2 regions of the Acidovorax sp. FG60 genome follow, and region 2 is predicted to be linked to the other one. Evidence: predicted binding sites of a transcription regulator. Region 2 holds the regulator's gene; the other holds the start of a gene.
What was found. Region 2 encodes FNR, which switches genes on or off when oxygen is low (the NO sensors DNR and NnrR bind a similar motif). Its sites were predicted from a motif close to TTGATNNNNATCAA; they were not measured.

Region 1: a site for FNR is predicted at 4,933-4,946, ahead of ACODS0_RS21110 (universal stress protein). Genes of this name have one in related genera too.

The regions. Positions count from the first base shown of each region.
Region 1 covers NZ_JBMDJC010000017.1:45,832-54,135, forward strand. The annotation lists gene ACODS0_RS21090 (PilZ domain-containing protein) at 1-147, opposite strand, end outside; gene ACODS0_RS21095 (EAL domain-containing protein) at 372-3,236, shown strand; gene ACODS0_RS21100 (hypothetical protein) at 3,484-3,975, shown strand; gene ACODS0_RS21105 (2OG-Fe dioxygenase family protein) at 4,119-4,895, shown strand; gene ACODS0_RS21110 (universal stress protein) at 5,032-5,469, shown strand; gene ACODS0_RS21115 (tripartite tricarboxylate transporter substrate binding protein) at 5,660-6,643, opposite strand; gene bktB (beta-ketothiolase BktB) at 6,820-8,004, opposite strand; gene ACODS0_RS21125 (SDR family NAD(P)-dependent oxidoreductase) at 8,098-8,304, opposite strand, start outside.
Region 2 covers NZ_JBMDJC010000007.1:239,729-248,032, reverse strand. The annotation lists gene ccoP (cytochrome-c oxidase, cbb3-type subunit III) at 1-474, shown strand, start outside; gene ccoG (cytochrome c oxidase accessory protein CcoG) at 561-2,006, shown strand; gene ACODS0_RS12945 (FixH family protein) at 2,080-2,361, shown strand; gene ACODS0_RS12940 (hypothetical protein) at 2,413-2,706, shown strand; gene fnr (fumarate/nitrate reduction transcriptional regulator Fnr) at 2,775-3,497, opposite strand; gene hemN (oxygen-independent coproporphyrinogen III oxidase) at 3,685-5,067, shown strand; gene ACODS0_RS12925 (sulfite exporter TauE/SafE family protein) at 5,073-5,831, shown strand; gene ACODS0_RS12920 (hypothetical protein) at 5,910-6,041, opposite strand; gene ACODS0_RS12915 (HD-GYP domain-containing protein) at 6,052-7,350, shown strand; gene ACODS0_RS12910 (EAL domain-containing protein) at 7,347-8,304, shown strand, end outside.

The DNA of each region.
Region 1 (8,304 bases), on a different contig from region 2:
CTCCAGGTCGGCCTGCGCGGGCACCATGATCAACGCGCCTTTGAGGGACAGGTCCAGCACATGCACGCTGAATGCGTCGGTGGATGTGGTCAGCAGGGCCGGTGCGTCAAAGCCGACGCGGACAAAGTGGCGGCGTTCGTGGGGCATCGCTGTCTCCTGGGCGAAGCGGGGGTGGGCACATGCTACTCCAAGCCCGGCGGTGGCAGATTGCATTTGGATGTTTTTGCAAGCTTTCGTTACCATGGGTCTTATTTCCCTGATTTCGATAGGGCCAAGCTGTGAGTCCATGCGTGTACCGGTTCGGGAGCCATTGCGTCGGCTGGCTGCGATGGGCAGTGCTGTTGGCGTTGCTGTGGGCATGTGGCGTTGCGATGGCGGCTCCGCGCGAACTGCGCGTGGGGGTGTACTCCAACGAACCGAAGGTGTTTGTGAACGCGGAGGGCAAGCCCTCAGGCATCTTTGTGGACCTGCTGCAGCTGGTGGCCACCCGAGAGCAGTGGACACTGCGCTATGTGCCCTGCGATTGGCAGGACTGTCTGGATGCGCTGGCAGCCGGGCAGATTGACCTGATGCCCGACGTCGCCCGCACCAGCGAGCGCGAACGGCTGTTCGACTTTCACTCCTCGCCTGTGCTGCACAGCTGGTCGCAGGTCTACCGCGCGCGGGGCAGTTCCATCCAGTCGATGTTCGACCTGGCGGGCAAGCGCGTGGCGGTGCTCAAGGGCTCGGTGCAGCGCGCAACCTTCCAGAGCATGATGGACAGTTTTGGCATCGCGGTGCTGCTGATCGACGCGTCCACACTGACCGAGGCTTTCGAATTTGTACAGAACGGCGATGCGGATGCGGTGATTGCCAACCACCTGTTCGGCAACTTTCATGCGGCCCAGTATGGGCTGGCGGATTCGGGCATCGTGTTCCAGCCCGCCACCTTGTACTTTGCCACCGGCCTCGGACGCAACGCCGATGTGCTGGATGCCATTGATCGATCAGTGCAGGACTGGCGCAGCGGTGCCGACGCGCAGTACACCCAGGTTCTGCGCCGCTGGGGCGGGCAAGAGCAGGGCGCGCGCATTCCCCCCTGGGTGTGGTGGGGTGTGGCGGGGCTGGCGTTGTTCGGGCTGCTGGCCGCGCTCTCGGCCGTGGTGCTGCAGCGCAAGGTGCAGGAGCGCACACGCCACCTTCAGGTCAGCGAGCAGAAGCTGGCGGCCATCCTCGACAGCGTGGGTGCCTTCATCTACATCAAGGGGCGGGACTATCGCTACCAGTATGCGAACCACCATATCCTGGAGCTGTTCGGGCGGCCCGCGAGCGAGGTGGTGGGGCAGGACGACACGGCTTTTTTTGACCAGGCCACTGCCGTACAGATCCAGGAAAACGACCGGCGCGTTCTGGAGCACGGCGAGCGGCTGGAGGTGGAAGAGGCCAATACCCACCTGGCCGATGGCGTGACCCGTACCTACCTGTCGGTCAAGATTCCCCTTCGCCTGCCCGACGGCAGCATCCACGCGCTGTGCGGTATCTCCACCGACATCACAGAGCGCAGCCGGGCCGAGGAGTCGCTGCGGATCGCGGCATCCGTGTTCGAGTCGTTCGAGGGCATGGTGGTTACGGGGCCGGACCAGCGCATCCTGAAGGCCAACCAGTCGTATGCACGCCTCACGGGGTATACGGTGGAGGAGCTCGTGGGCCAGACCCCCGCATTGCTGCAGTCTGGCCGCCACGATGCGCAGTTTTACGAAGGCCTGCACAGTGCGCTGCGCAGCACCGGTGCCTGGCAGGGCGAAGTGTGGAACCGGCGCAAGAACGGCGAGGTGTACCCCGCGTGGATCACGGTGACGGCTGTGCGTTCTGCACAAGGCGAGGTCACGCACTATGTGGGCACGCTGACCGACATCTCGCACCGCAAGGCGGCCGAGGAGGAGATCCGCCTGCTCGCGTTCTACGACCCGCTCACCGGTCTGCCCAACCGCCGCCTCATGAACGACCGCCTGCAGCACAGCCTGGCCACCTCGGCGCGCTCCGGTGCGGGCGGGGCGCTGCTGTTTGTGGACCTGGACAACTTCAAGGATCTGAACGATACGCAGGGCCACGAGTTTGGTGACCAGCTCTTGCGCCAGGTGGCGGCCCGCCTGGGCGGCTGTGTGCGCAGCGGCGACACCGTGGCGCGGCTGGGGGGCGACGAATTTGTGCTGCTGATCGAGGGGCTGAGCCCACAGGCCCACGAAGCCGCCGCCCAGGCAGAAACCGTGGGGCGCGCGGTGCTGCTCGCATTGGCGCAAGGCTATCCGCTCGGGGGGCACACGTACCACAGCTCGTGCAGCATCGGCGTGGCGCTGTATGCCGATGCGCAGGGCTCAGTGGACGAACTGCTCAAGCGGGGCGACATGGCCATGTACCAGGCCAAGGGTGCCGGGCGCAACACGATGCGGTTCTTTGATCCGCGCACACAGGCCGCCGTCACGGCGCGCACGGCCCTGGAGTCCGGGATGCGCGAGGCCTTGCGTGACGGCCAGTTCCTGCTGCACTACCAGGCCCAGATCAGCCAAGCCCACGGCATGGTGGGGGCCGAGGCGCTGGTGCGCTGGCAGCACCCGCAGCGGGGGCTGGTGTCGCCGGCCGAGTTCATTCCGGTGGCCGAGGCCTCGGGCCTCATCGTGCCGCTGGGGGCGTGGATATTGCGCACTGCCTGTCTGCAGCTGGTGGAGTGGGAAAAAGACCCGGCCACCGCCCCCTGGACCTTGGCCGTCAACGTGAGCGCGCGCCAGTTCCGCCACCCGCACTTTGTGGACGAGGTGCTGGGCGTGCTTGAAGAGACGGGGGCCAACCCGCAGCGCCTGAAGCTGGAGCTGACCGAGACCCTGCTGCTTGACGACGTGGAGGACACGGTCGAGCGCATGACCACGCTGCGGGCGCTGGGCCTGGGGTTTTCGCTCGACGACTTCGGCACCGGGTATTCGTCCCTGAGCTACCTCAAGCGCCTGCCGCTGGACCAGCTCAAGATCGACCAGAGTTTTGTGCGCGACCTGCTCACCGATGCCAACGACGCCAGCATTGCCCGCACCATCGTCACCCTGGCCCAGAGCCTGGACCTGGGCGTGATTGCCGAAGGCGTGGAAACCTGCGAGCAGCGCGACATGTTGGCCAGCCTGGGCTGCCACATGTGGCAGGGCTACCTGTTTGGGCGGCCCGGACCTGCCAGCGCACTGCGGGAGGCGCCGGCAGGGGCGGTGGTGTAGGGCCGTCTGTTGTTGGAGGGTGCTTCTGTTTTGATAGCTGCTGGCGCTTGATAGGTAAGCGCTAGGTGCAAATTTTGCTTGTAAAATTGACCCCTGCGAGGCCGGCAAGGGGTTCTGTCGCCATTTCCTTACATCCTGTGCACCCTGCGCGGTGTAGGGTGTGGCAGGCCTTGTTACAAACCAGGGCCAGCCTACCGCAGCCGCCCAACAGGTGGCGGCTCCGGTTGGCAAAAACAAGGAGTCCCCCATGAAAAACACCACCATGACCACGATGCACTCACTCCGTCTTCTCCTGTCTGGCGCGATGGCCGCGCTGCTGCTGGCAGCCGCTGGCGGCGCCCACGCGCAGGCCTATGTCAACGCCACCGTGGGCGGCGAACTGGCGCCCGGCGTGTACGGCCGCATCAACATCGGCAATGCGCCACCGCCGCCGCTCATCTACGCCGAGCCGGTCATCATCCACCGCCCGGCAGTGGTGGTGCCACGGGCACCCATCTACCTGTATGTGCCGCCCGGCCATGCCAAGAACTGGGGCAAACACTGTGGCCGCTACAACGCCTGCAACCAGCCGGTGTATTTTGTGCAGGAGCCACCACCACGCCGTGGCCCTCCACCCCGTGCCCACGGCCGCGATGACCGCCGCTGGGACGACGACCACCGCCACGGTGGCAAGCACGACCGTGACCATGACCGGGGGCGCGGCCATGGCAACGGCAAGGGCCACGGCAACCGCGATTGAAGGCTAACGGCGAGCGGCTAACGACTGAGGGGGAAGGCCGATATCACAGTGCTGCGGGGTGCCACGCAGGTGGCAGGCCCTGCCACATCTTGCTTGAGCCACCGCAGAAGACCTGCGGCGCCAGCGGTTAAGCTCGGGCTTCTATGGCCCAAGTCACTTTTTCTCCTCCGTTCACGGCTCCCTCCGATGTGGCGAGCCAGCTTCGCCAGGCGGGCTACGCCGTTCTGTCGCCTGCCGATGTGGCCCGCTGGGTGGGCTGCGATCTTTCGTCGCTGATGGCCCTGAATGGCGACTGGGCGGCGTTGCCGCCCGATGATTTTCTGAAGGACGGTGGCCGCTACCGGCGCCGTCGCCATGCGTGTTTTGTGGTGCAGGGCGGGCAACTGCAGCAGGCACCGCACCGGGCGCACTGGCAACCTGTGGAATACAACGCGCTGCATGGCGGCATGGAGCGCTGGTTTGCGCCCATGGAGGCTGCCACCGTGGCCCAGCCGGTGTGGCAGCAGCTGCTGGCTGCGCTGGCCGGGGTATCCGATGCCGTGTTTGTCCCGTCCGAGGCGCCCGTGCCCTGGTTCATCGAGGCGCACCAGTTCCGCATCGACACCACCGACGGCATTGGCCGGCCCACGCCCGAGGGGGCGCACCGAGATGGCGTGGACCTGGTGGCCGTCTTCCTGGTGGGGCGCGAGGGCGTCAAGGGCGGCGAGACGCGCGTGTTCGAGGCCGCAGGCCCGAGCGGCCAGCGCTTTACGCTGACCGAGTCGTGGTCTTTGCTGCTGCTGGACGATGCTCGCATGATCCACGAGTCCACCCCCATTCAGCCGTTGGCCGAAGGCGGGTACCGCGACACCCTGGTGGTCACCTGCCGCCGAGGCAACTTTCAGGGGGCGGACGTGGTGGGGCAGACCCCGGCAGCCTGAACACAAGCGCCTGCAGCAGCGCATGTGTGCAGCCGATTTGATGCGAATCAAGATGCGGGGTATGGTGGCGGTTCACACTCTGGTTCAAGAAGTCGGGCCACAAGCTTGACTCACCCATCAACCCAAGGAGAGCACCATGTTCAAGCACATTCTGGTTCCAGTCGATGGTTCCAACACCTCGATGCTGGCCGTGTCCAAGGCGGCCGGGCTGGCCAAGACCTTTGGCAGCGCCGTGACGGCGGTCTATGTGGTAGACCCCTATCCCTTCACGGGCGTGGGGGCCGATTTTGCGTATGGCCAGGCGCAGTACATCAATGCCGCTACCTCCGAAGCCAACGCGGCCCTGGAAGCCACGCGCAAAGCCATGGCCGAAGCCGGTGTGGCTGTGACCACCGTGGTGGGCGAGGGCCATGCCGTGCACGACGGCATCCTGCGCGCGCTGGAGAGCACAGGCGCCGATCTCATCGTGATGGGTTCCCACGGTCGGCGCGGCCTTGAAAAGCTGGTGCTGGGCAGCGTCACGCAGCGCGTGCTGGGTGTGGTGCATATCCCCGTGCTGGTGGTGCGCGACTGAGCGAGTTGCTCCATAAAAAAACGGCTCCTTACGGGGCCGTTTTTCATGGCGGTTCTCGACAACGCTGCGCATCCGCTTCCCACAGCTCGCGGAACAGGCACGCCCCGTACCAGTGCACCCGTGGATCTGGCTCCGCCAGGCCACCGGGTGCGTCCCCCTTCAGGGGGAAGGCGCGAAGCGCCTCAGGGGGTCACTCAATCTTTGCGCCGGAGGCTTCCACGATGCCCTTCCACTTGGCGTAGTCGGTCTTGAGCAGGGTGCCAAACTGAGCGGGCGACATGGCTTCGGGCTCGGCGCCCTGGGCCTGGATGGCGGCCTTCATGTCGGGCGTGGCCAGCAGCTTGTTGATTTCGGCGTTCACGGTGGTCACCACGGCTGCGGGCGTACCGGCAGGGGCAAATACGCCGTACCAGGTGCTCACATCAAAGTCCTTGAAGCCCGACTCGGCCACGGTAGGCACTTCGGGCAGCGACGAGCTGCGCTTGGCCGACGTGACGGCCAGCGGACGCAGCTTGCCTGCCTTGATCTGGCCCATGGCCGAGGGCAGGGACGAGACCAGCAGGTCCACGTTGCCCGCCAGCGCATCCATCAACGCGGGGTTCGATCCTTTGTACGGGATGTGGCTCAGCTTGACGCCTGCCGCCTTCTCGAACAGGTCACCCGCCAGGTGGATGGAGGTGCCGTTGCCGGGCGAGCCATAGGTGATGGTGCCGGGCGAGGCCTTGGCGGCGGCCACCACGTCGGCCAGCGTTTTGTACTTGGAGTTGACGCTGGTGGCGATGACCACGGGCGTGTAGGCCACATGGGCGATGGCGGTCAGATCCTTGGTGGGGTCCCAGGGCAGGTTTTTGTACAGCCAGGGGCCAATCACGAGGTTGTCCTTCTGGCCCATCACCAGGTCATAGCCCGTGGGCGCGGCCTTGACAGCTTCGCCAATGCCGATGGTGCCGCCCGCGCCGGCCTTGTTGTCGGCCACCACGGTCCACTTGGCGCTTTCGGTGAGCTTGGTGGCCACCAGGCGCGAGAGAATGTCGGTGCCGCCGCCGGGCGGGAAGGGCACGATCAGGCGGATGGGCTTGGTGGGGTAGGCCGCAGCCGGTGCGGGTGCCTGCGCGTGCGCGGTGGCGCCCACGGCAAAAGCGATCGCGGTGAAGGAAAGCAGGGTGCGAATCATGGTGTGGTTTGTCTCCGTCGGTTCATGGAATGTGCAGGCGGTGGCTGGGCACACGCCACCTGGCTGATCTGGGTCAGCGGGCGCCAATGATCGCTGATGACCGGAGGCGCCCGCCTTGCCAATGGCGGGTGGCAGCATCGCGGGTGGCGATGGCAGTGTTCCCACCCGCAGGGAGGTCAGATGCGTTCAAAAATCGCTGCAATGCCCTGGCCGCCGCCGATGCACATCGTCACCAGCGCATAGCGGCCCTGGATGCGTTGCAGCTCGTGGATGGCCTTCACGGTGATGAGCGCGCCGGTCGCGCCAATGGGGTGGCCCAGCGAAATACCCGAGCCATTGGGGTTGACCTTGGCAGGGTCCAGGCCCAGGTCCTTGGTCACTGCGCAGGCCTGGGCGGCAAAGGCTTCGTTGGCTTCGATCACGTCAAGGTCGTTGACGGTGAGGCCCGCCTTTTTCAGCGCCAGCTGCGTGGCAGGCACGGGGCCGATGCCCATGTACTTGGGGTCTACACCTGCGTGGGCGTAGGCCACCAGGCGTGCCAGGGGCTTGGCGCCACGGGCCTTGGCGGCACCGGCTTCCATCAGCACCACGGCGGCGGCAGCGTCATTGATGCCGGAGGCATTGCCCGCCGTCACCGTGCCGTTTTCCTTCACGAACACGGGCTTGAGCTTGGCCAGGTCTTCCATCGTGGCGCCGGGGCGAAAGTGCTCGTCGGTGGCGTATTGCACGTCACCCTTTTTGCTCTTCAGGGTGACGGGCACGATCTGGTCCTTGAACACTCCCGCCTGCGTGGCACGTTCGGCGCGGTTGTGGCTTTCAACCGCCAGCTTGTCCTGGTCTTCGCGGCTGATGCCCCACTTGGCGGCGATGTTCTCGGCCGTCACACCCATGTGGATGTTGTGAAAGGGGTCGTGCAGCGCGCCGATCATCATGTCCACCATCTTGGTGTCGCCCATGCGGGCGCCCCAGCGCATGTTCAGGCTGGCAAAGGGCACACGGCTCATGTTCTCGGCGCCCGCGCCAATGGCCACGTCGGTGTCGCCCAGCAGGATGGACTGGCTGGCGTTGACGATGGCCTGCAGGCCCGAGCCGCACAGGCGGTTGACGTTGTAGGCGGGCGTGCCTTCGCCGCAGCCGCCGTTGATGGCCGCCACGCGCGACAGGTACATGTCCTTGGGCTCGGTGTTGACCACATGGCCGAACACCACATGGCCCACGTCCTTGCCTTCCACGTTGGCACGTGCAAGCGATTCGCGCACCACGAGTGCGCCCAGTTCGGTGGGAGGCACGTCCTTGAGGCTGCCGCCAAAGGTGCCAATGGCGGTGCGCACTGCGCTGACGACGACGACTTCACGGGTCATGGGGAGGTCCTTTCAGATGAATTTGAGGCTAAATTGGCCGCTAGCGCTTATCCAGAAAGCGCGAGCAGCTATAAAAACAGGAGTTTCGGGGCTTTAGGCATCTCTGACATCGGCCACCGGGTTGGTGCCAAAGTCTGCGCGTTCCAGCCAGGCGAGCACGCGGATAGCGGCATCGGTGGGCGATGTGAGTTGGCCACCCGTCTTGAGGTTGGCGAAATTCTGGCGGTCCGGGAAGGCGGCCGGGTCGGCGCCGCGCAGCTGGACCTGCATGTCGGTGTCGATCACACCAGGCGCCAGCGA
Region 2 (8,304 bases):
TCGGACGCCCGGGGTAGCAAGGGTTTCCCCAATCTGGCTGATGGCGATTGGTTGCATGGCGGTGCACCCGAGAAGATCCGTGAAACCATCGAGAAGGGCCGTATCGGCAACATGCCTCCCATGGCTGCCGCAGTGGGCTCCCCCGAAGATGTGCGCAATCTCTCGCACTATGTGCTGAGTCTTTCGGGCAGCCCGCATGACTCGCTGCGTGCTTCGTTGGGCAAGTCCAAGTTCACGGCGTGTGCAGCCTGCCACGGAATGGACGGCAAGGGTAATCAGGCACTGGGTGCCCCCAACCTGACCGACGACATCTGGCTGCATGGCTGGGGCGAGGCGGCCATCACTGCCATGGTCAACAACGGCAAGGTTAACCAGATGCCCGCCCAGGCGGACAAGCTGACAGAAGCGCAGATCGGTGTGCTGTCGGCCTATGTCTGGGGCTTGTCGAACGGCACCCAGGCCGCTGCACGCTGAGCCTTGGCCACTTGGAGCAGTGCCCAGGCACAGCTCCAGGGGGCAGCGCAAACTGAGAACCACGAAGCAAACGGACCGATACCATCATGAACCCACCCAGCGAGCCTGCTCGCAAGGTCATCCCGATAGCGCCGGTTGCGTCCGATGCCTCATCGCAGGGCGAGATTGTTTCCCTGTACGAAGCGCAAAAGAAGATCTACCCGCGTTCCATCAGTGGCCTCTTCGCGCGTTGGCGCTGGGGTATGGTGTTTCTCACGCAGATCGTTTTCTACGGGCTGCCGTGGTTTGAATGGGGGCAGCGCCAGATGGTGCTGTTTGACCTGGGGGCTCGGCGGTTCTACATCTTCGGCCTGGTTCTGTACCCCCAGGATTTCATCTATCTCACGGGCCTGCTCATTATCTCGGCGTTGTCGCTGTTCCTGTTTACGGCGGTGGCGGGGCGGCTTTGGTGTGGATTTGCGTGCCCGCAAACGGTCTACACCGAAATGTTCATGTGGATCGAGCACAAGATCGAAGGTGATCGCAGTGCACGGCTTCGGCTGGACAATGGGCCCTGGACCTTCGAGAAGGTTCGCAAGAAGTTTTTCAAGCAGGTCATCTGGATTGTCGTGGCGTTGTGGACGGGGTTCACGTTCGTGGGTTATTTCGTGCCCATCCGCGAACTCGGGGCAGAGCTGCTGGCGGTGCAGGGTGGCTGGCAGATTTTCTGGGTACTGTTTTATGGCTTTGCCACCTATGGCAATGCCGGCTATATGCGCGAACAGGTGTGCAAATACATGTGTCCCTATGCGCGCTTTCAGAGCGCCATGTTCGACAAGGACACGCTGATCGTTACCTACGACCCAGAACGCGGTGAGCAGCGTGGGCCGCGCAAGAAGAACATCGACTACAAAGCCCAGGGGTTGGGCGATTGCATTGACTGCTCGCTGTGTGTGCAGGTGTGCCCTGTGGGCATCGACATTCGCAAGGGCTTGCAGTACGAATGCATCGGCTGTGGCCTGTGCGTGGACGCCTGCAATACCGTGATGGACAAGATGCAGTATCCGCGCGGGCTCATCCGGTTTTCTACGCAGAACGGCGTGGCCAAACGGTGGAGTCAGTCGCAGATCCTGCGCCGTGTGCTGCGGCCACGAGTGCTGATATACAGCGCGGTTCTGGTGGCCCTGTGCGTAGGCATGATGGCCAGCCTTGTCACACGCACGCCTTTGAAGGTGGATGTGGTCCGTGATCGGGCGGCGCTGTCGCGCATCGTGGCAGGTGGAAAGCTGGAGAACATCTACCGCCTGCAGATCATGAACGCCACTGAAGGCCCCCAGCGCTATCGCATCAGTGTGCGTGGCCTTGAAGGGCTGGAAGTCGCTTCTGATGCCGAGGTGGACATCGGTGCGGCGGAGTCCCGGTGGGTGGCCGTCCGTCTGCAGATACCGTATGGATCAGCCCCTTCGGGATCACATGCCGTGCAGTTCGATGTGCAGGCCTTGGGCGCGGACGCCCATGTGAGCGAGAAATCCGTGTTTCTGGTGCCGCGATAACGCAGCGAGCGACCCGGTGCAAGACCTTCGCGGGTCTTGCTTTGAGCAAGATAATTTTTGAGGAGTAAGCACCATGCCATCCAGTTCCGCCCTCGGCACTGCCCCTTCTGCCGCTGCACCCTGGTGGAGGTTTGGCCATGTGTGGCTGATCATCGCCGGTCCCGTGATCGTGATCATTGCAGGGTTTGTGACCCTGTGGCTCGCGATATCGCGCCCCGACCCTGTGGTCGCGGAAGATTATTACCGCCAGGGCATCGAGATCAACAAGACACTGGCCACCCCAGAAAAAAGCCTGTTGCCAGCCATGAAGGGCCGCAACCACGCGGCCACCCCGGTCCAGGACCAGCCGCGCTGAACCCACCTGGCCGGGCAGCATGCCTGCACGGCCTTACCAGGAGACAAACCAATGTGGATGCAACGCGTGATGTGGATTGCCTGGCCGGCCTTTTTGATGGCCGGTGTGATGGAAATGCTGGTTTTTGCGATGGTGGATCCGCAAGACCTGCACTGGTTTGGGCAGCCGTTGGCATTGTCACGGCAGGGCGTGTACACGCTGGCCTTTTTTGCGTTCTGGATAATCACGATGGCATCCAGCGCGTTGACCACGCTGCTGGCCATGTCACCGTTTGAACTTAACCGTTGCCCGGTTCCCGAAGGCGAGCGTCCCGATGACTGCCGCAAGACATCATCGTGCCCTTGAGCGGTAGTGCCACCTATTGGCAAAGGTCAATGTGGTGAGGACTGCCAGGATGGCAGACGACAGCAGGTTCAGTGGCAGGCTTGCTGGTTGTTCACGATGCGCTTGAGGGCCTCGGTCTCCAGGATGCGCACATGGCGCTGCTTGACCTCGACAATGCCTTCTTCCACGAACTTGGAGAAGGTGCGGCTCACGGTTTCGAGCTTGAGGCCCAGGTAGCTACCGATCTCTTCGCGGGTCATGCGCAGCACGAGCTCGGACTGCGAGAACCCCCGGGCGTGCAGGCGCTGAACCAGATTGAGCAGGAACGCGGCCAGGCGCTCCTCAGCGCGCATGCTGCCCAGGAGCAGCATCACGCCATGCTCACGGACAATCTCGCGGCTCATGATCTTGTGCACATGGTGCTGCAAGGCGGTGACTTCGCGGGACAGTTCTTCGATGCGGTCAAAGGGCATGACGCAGACTTCCGCGTCTTCCAGGGCCACCGCATCGCAGGTGTGGTGGTCATTCACGATGCCATCAAGGCCGATGATCTCGCCTGCCATCTGAAAACCCGTGACCTGGTCACGCCCGTCTTCGGTGGCTACACATGTTTTGAAGAAGCCGGTTCGAATGGCATAGAGCGAGGTGAAGGATTCGCCGTTGCGGAAAAGGGTTCCACCGCGTTTGATCTTGCGGCGAACGGCAACGACCTCGTCAATGCGTTGCAGCTGTTCCTCGCTCAGCCCCACCGGCATGCACAGCTCGCGCAGGTTGCAGTTGGAGCAGGCGACTTTGATGGTGAGCGGGTTCATAGGAACAGAGGCTGGGTAAGGTTTGAGCATATCGCCCCATATGCCTAACAGGCTGGGCCTTTGGGTGCGGGTGGGCGACTGATGTGCATCAAATTGTCGCTGTTCGTCCCGGCCCATCACTTGATGCAGGTCAAGGACATGGAGTGCAGCTTACGGCACAGTCGAAGTGTACGCAAGGAATTTGCCCATGACCGCTGTTTCGCCCGAGCTGCTGCGCCGTTTCGACGTGCCAGGGCCCCGTTATACCTCTTACCCAACAGCTGACCGTTTCGTCGAGGCCTTTGGGCAGGACGACTACGCGCTTGCCTTGGAGCAGCGCAGACTGGGCTCCATGACGAAGGCCTTGCCGCTGTCTTTGTACGTGCACATCCCCTTTTGCGAGTCCCTTTGTTACTACTGCGCATGCAACAAGATCATCACCAAACACCATGATCGTGCAGAGGTGTATTTGCGGTATTTGAGCCGCGAGATTGACTTGCACACAGCACACTGCGGCACGGGGCAGGTGGTGAGTCAGCTTCACCTGGGTGGTGGCACGCCCACTTTTCTATCGGACGAGGGCTTGCGGGAGCTGATGGGCATGCTCAAACGCAGCTTTTCGTTGGCGCCGGGCGGGGAGTATTCGATTGAGGTGGACCCTCGCACCGTCAATGCGGACCGCCTTGCAGTGCTGGCGGAACTGGGGTTCAACCGACTGAGCTTTGGGGTGCAGGATTTCGATCCCGAGGTTCAAAAGGCCGTTCACCGCATACAGCCTGCCGAGCAGGTGTTTTCGCTGGTGGAGTCCGCACGTTCGCTGGGTTTTGAATCCATCAATGTGGATTTGATCTACGGCCTGCCTCGGCAGACGCCAGAGTCGTTTGACCGCACGCTGGCCCAGGTTACGCAGCTGCGGCCTGACCGTATCGCGTTGTACGCGTATGCCCATCTGCCAGAACGTTTCAAGCCTCAGCGCCGTATTGTTTCGGCCGAGTTGCCAGCTGCTGCAGGCAAGGTGTCGATGCTCTCCCGTTCGCTGGACGCCTTTATGGATGCTGGGTACGTGTATGTGGGCATGGACCACTTTGCATTGCCTGAGGATGCATTGGCAGTCGCCAAGCGCCAGGGGCGTCTGCACCGCAACTTCCAGGGCTACAGTACGCAACCTGATTGCGACCTGATCGGCCTGGGGGTGTCTGCGATTGGCCGGGTCGGAGCCACCTACAGCCAAAATGCCAAGACCCTGGATGAGTATTACGATTTTCTGAATCAGGGGCGCCTGCCCGTCGTTCGTGGGTTGGCCCTGACGCGCGACGATCTTGTGCGCCGCGCCGTCATCATGGCCTTGATGTGCCAAGGCGAGCTGTTGTTTGAGCCCATGGAGCAAGCGTGGTTGATCGACTTTCGCCACTACTTCTCTGCGGAGCTGGCGCAACTGGAAACCATGGCCGAGCAGGGGCTTGTGGTGGTGCGGCCCGATGGGGTCGAGGTCACTGCCATGGGCTGGTTCTTTGTGCGTGGCATTGCCATGGTCTTTGACCGTTACCTGCAGGCTGACCGCAACCGCGCCCGTTTTTCGCGCATCATCTGATCCTCATGATTGCTACGGTCGCCTCAACCGCCTTGCTGATGGGGCTCGTTGGCGGGTCCCATTGTTTGGCCATGTGTTCTGCGCCTTGTGGGGCATTGATCGGGCAGGGCGGTGGGGGCATGGCGTCCACAGCCGGTGGCGATGCGCAGCCACAGGCAACTCCCCTGACGGTGCAGACAGTGCAGTGGGTGCCCCGTGGCGGTGTCATTCAGCGCGCCGTCGCTTTTCATGCTGGCCGCTTGGCCGGGTACGCTATGGCGGGTGGCTTGGCTGCATGGGCCATGGACAGCCTGGCATGGGTGACCCAGCAGACCGTGGCACTTCGCCCTGCGTGGACCCTGATGCATGTTGCGGTGATGGCGTGGGGTTTGATGATGGTGATCCAGGCGCGCCAACCCCAGTGGGTAGAGCAGGCGGGCCGTACCGTATGGGCGCGTGTGCGGCCTCTGGTCAGTGCACCAGGCGGGGTTCTGGTTGCTGGTGGGCTTTGGGCCTTGATGCCCTGTGGCCTGCTCTATTCCGCGCTGCTCGTGGCTGCGCTGAGCGGAGGGCCTCTGGAAGGGGCGCTCAGCATGGCGCTTTTTGGCCTGGGCAGTGGTGTGTGGCTGGTGGGCGGGCCCTTGGTGTGGATTCGGCTGAAAGCAGGGGTCAATGCAAAACGTGCGGACTGGGGAACGCGCATCGCAGGAGGTTTGCTGTGCGCAGTGGCCAGCTGGGCACTCTGGATGGACCTGGTCTACAAACCGTCGTTGTGGTGCCGCTAGCCAGCAGTTCCCCCATTCGCAAGCTGCGGTGCGACGGGGTTCGCGAGGCCTCGTAAATCCATGTCTATACAAGGGTGATCAACGCTTGCCCTTGGTGAGAAAGGCAAGTGTTGCCATGCCGCTGCGGCGCAGGCGCACTCCTTCGACAAGACCCTCGATCTGGCGATAATCTGTGTAACTATTGGTGGCATTGACGTCGCCATGTTTCACACGCCTTGAAGTGAACTCCTCCATCCTCATCGACATCAGCCAACTGCGTGTCGGCATGTACATCCAGCTCGACGTGGGTTGGTTGCACCATCCGTTCCCGGTGAGCAGCTTTCGTGTGGCGGCGGCAGAGCAGATTGCCACCTTGCGTGAGCTGGGGCTCACCGAGGTGCGGTACTTTCCCAAAAAGAGCGATCCAGAACTGAGGGAACTCGTGCCTGCAGCCTGGAGCGTGCCGGAAATGAAGGCATCGTCTTCGAGTGCACCTGAGGCTGCGACAGCTACAGCCACGGTGGACCCAGAGGCGCAGCGCAGGCGTGAATTGCTGGAGGCCCAGAACCGGACGCTGGCGGCCTGCAATCAGCGGTTTGGGGAGGCCACGCGGCAATACCAGGCGCTGGAGCGTGTTGTCTCGGAGCACCCCGACCAGGCCCGTACCAAAGGCGAAACGCTGGTGTCAGGTTGCGTGGCCGAACTCCTGGAAAACGGTGATTCTGTCATCCGGCTGTTGTCGGAAGGGGTGGGCGAGCGCAATGCCCTGCACCCGATCAACGTGATGGTGATCTCTTTGCTGCTGGGCCGTGCGTTGGGCATGAAAAGTGCCGAGCTGCACGACCTTGGCATTGCCGCGCTGATTCATGATCTGGGCAAGCTCAAGCTGCCGCCGAATCTCAGGCAACCTACGCCCTCCATGATTCCGATGGAGCGTACGCGTTACGAGACCCATGTGGCTGAGTCCGTGACACTGGCCACGCGCATGGGGCTGCCCGAACCTGTGATTACCGCCGTTGCTCGGCACCATGAGATGGCCGATGGCAGTGGGTTTCCACTGCGGTTGTCGGGGTCCGATCTGGGGCGCGCGAGCCAGGTGCTCGCCCTCGTCAATCGCTACGATCGCATGTGCAATCCCGCCAATGGAGTGGATGCGCTCACACCCCACGAGGCTTTGTCGGTCATCTTTGCACAGCTCAAGGCGCGCTTCGATTCCGTGGTGCTCGGGGCGTTCATCCGCATGATGGGGGTGTACCCGCCAGGCTCCATCGTCCAGCTGGTGAACGACCGCTATGCGATTGTTGCCTCGGTCAACTCTTCGCGCCCGCTGCGGCCCAAGGTCATCGTCCATGACTCCCGGGTGCCCAAGGATGAGGCTCCTATTCTGGACCTGGAAACTGTGCCCGAGCTGGGTATCCGGCGCAGCCTCAAGCCTGCGCAACTGCCGCGCGATGCGCTGGACTACCTCTCTCCGCGGCAGCGTATCTGTTACTTTTTCGAGCGTGCGGTCAGCCCCGGTCCCGAAGAGGCAGGGTCGTGACCGTTTCGCAGTCCCACGGCTGGCTCGACGGTTTACAGGAGGCCGTCTGGCTGGTCGATGAGACCAGTCTGCTCATCCTTCACGCGAATGCCGCCGCGCAGCGGCTGGTGGGCTTGCCTGTAGCCGAGATGGTGGGTACGCCCGTGTTGCGTCTGGCCTCCACACCGCAGGACATGGCGTTCTGGGGGGAGTCGGCCCAGGTGGTTGCAGATGGCATTCATTCCCACACCAGCCTTTTGCGCGCTGACGGCACCTTGGTTCCGGTCAATCGTCAGGTGACGCGCGTTCCTGCAGAGGTCGCTTCTGGCACGGTCTTCATGCTGACCATGCTGGATCGCAGTGTCCAGGAATCGACCGAGCGCGAGCTGGAAACTTTGCTGTCTGAGCTGCGCGCCACGCTGGATTCTGCCGCTGACGGCATGCTCGTGTGCAGCCTCGATGGCCGGGTGCGGGCTTTCAATCAGCGGCTTGCGCAACTGTGGAATATTCCGCGCGATTTGCTGGTGCGGCGCGACGATGCGGCTGTCTATGCGCACATGGAGGCCCAGGTTGAGGACGCACGTGCCTACGCGGAGCGTTTGGCTGCCATCGCCCGAGAACCGATGCAGGAGAGCACCGACATTCTGGTGTTGCGAAATGGCTTGGTGCTGGAGTTGCGCACCGTGCCGCAGTTCAGCCAGGGGCGGCCAGTGGGGCGGGTTTATTCGTACCGGGACATCACCCGCCAGACCGAGATACAGGCCAGCCTGAGACTGGCCGCACGGGTGTTCGAGTCCAGCCTGGACGCCATCTTCATCGCCGACAGCCAGCACAGGGTCTTGCGCATGAACCCAGGCTGCGAGCGGCTGGTGGGGCCGTCTGCTAAATCGTTTGAAGGATGCCTGGCGGCGTCGTTGTTCGGTGGTGGGTCGGACGCGGCTTTCATGGAGCAGGTGCTGCAGGGGTGGGCCAAGG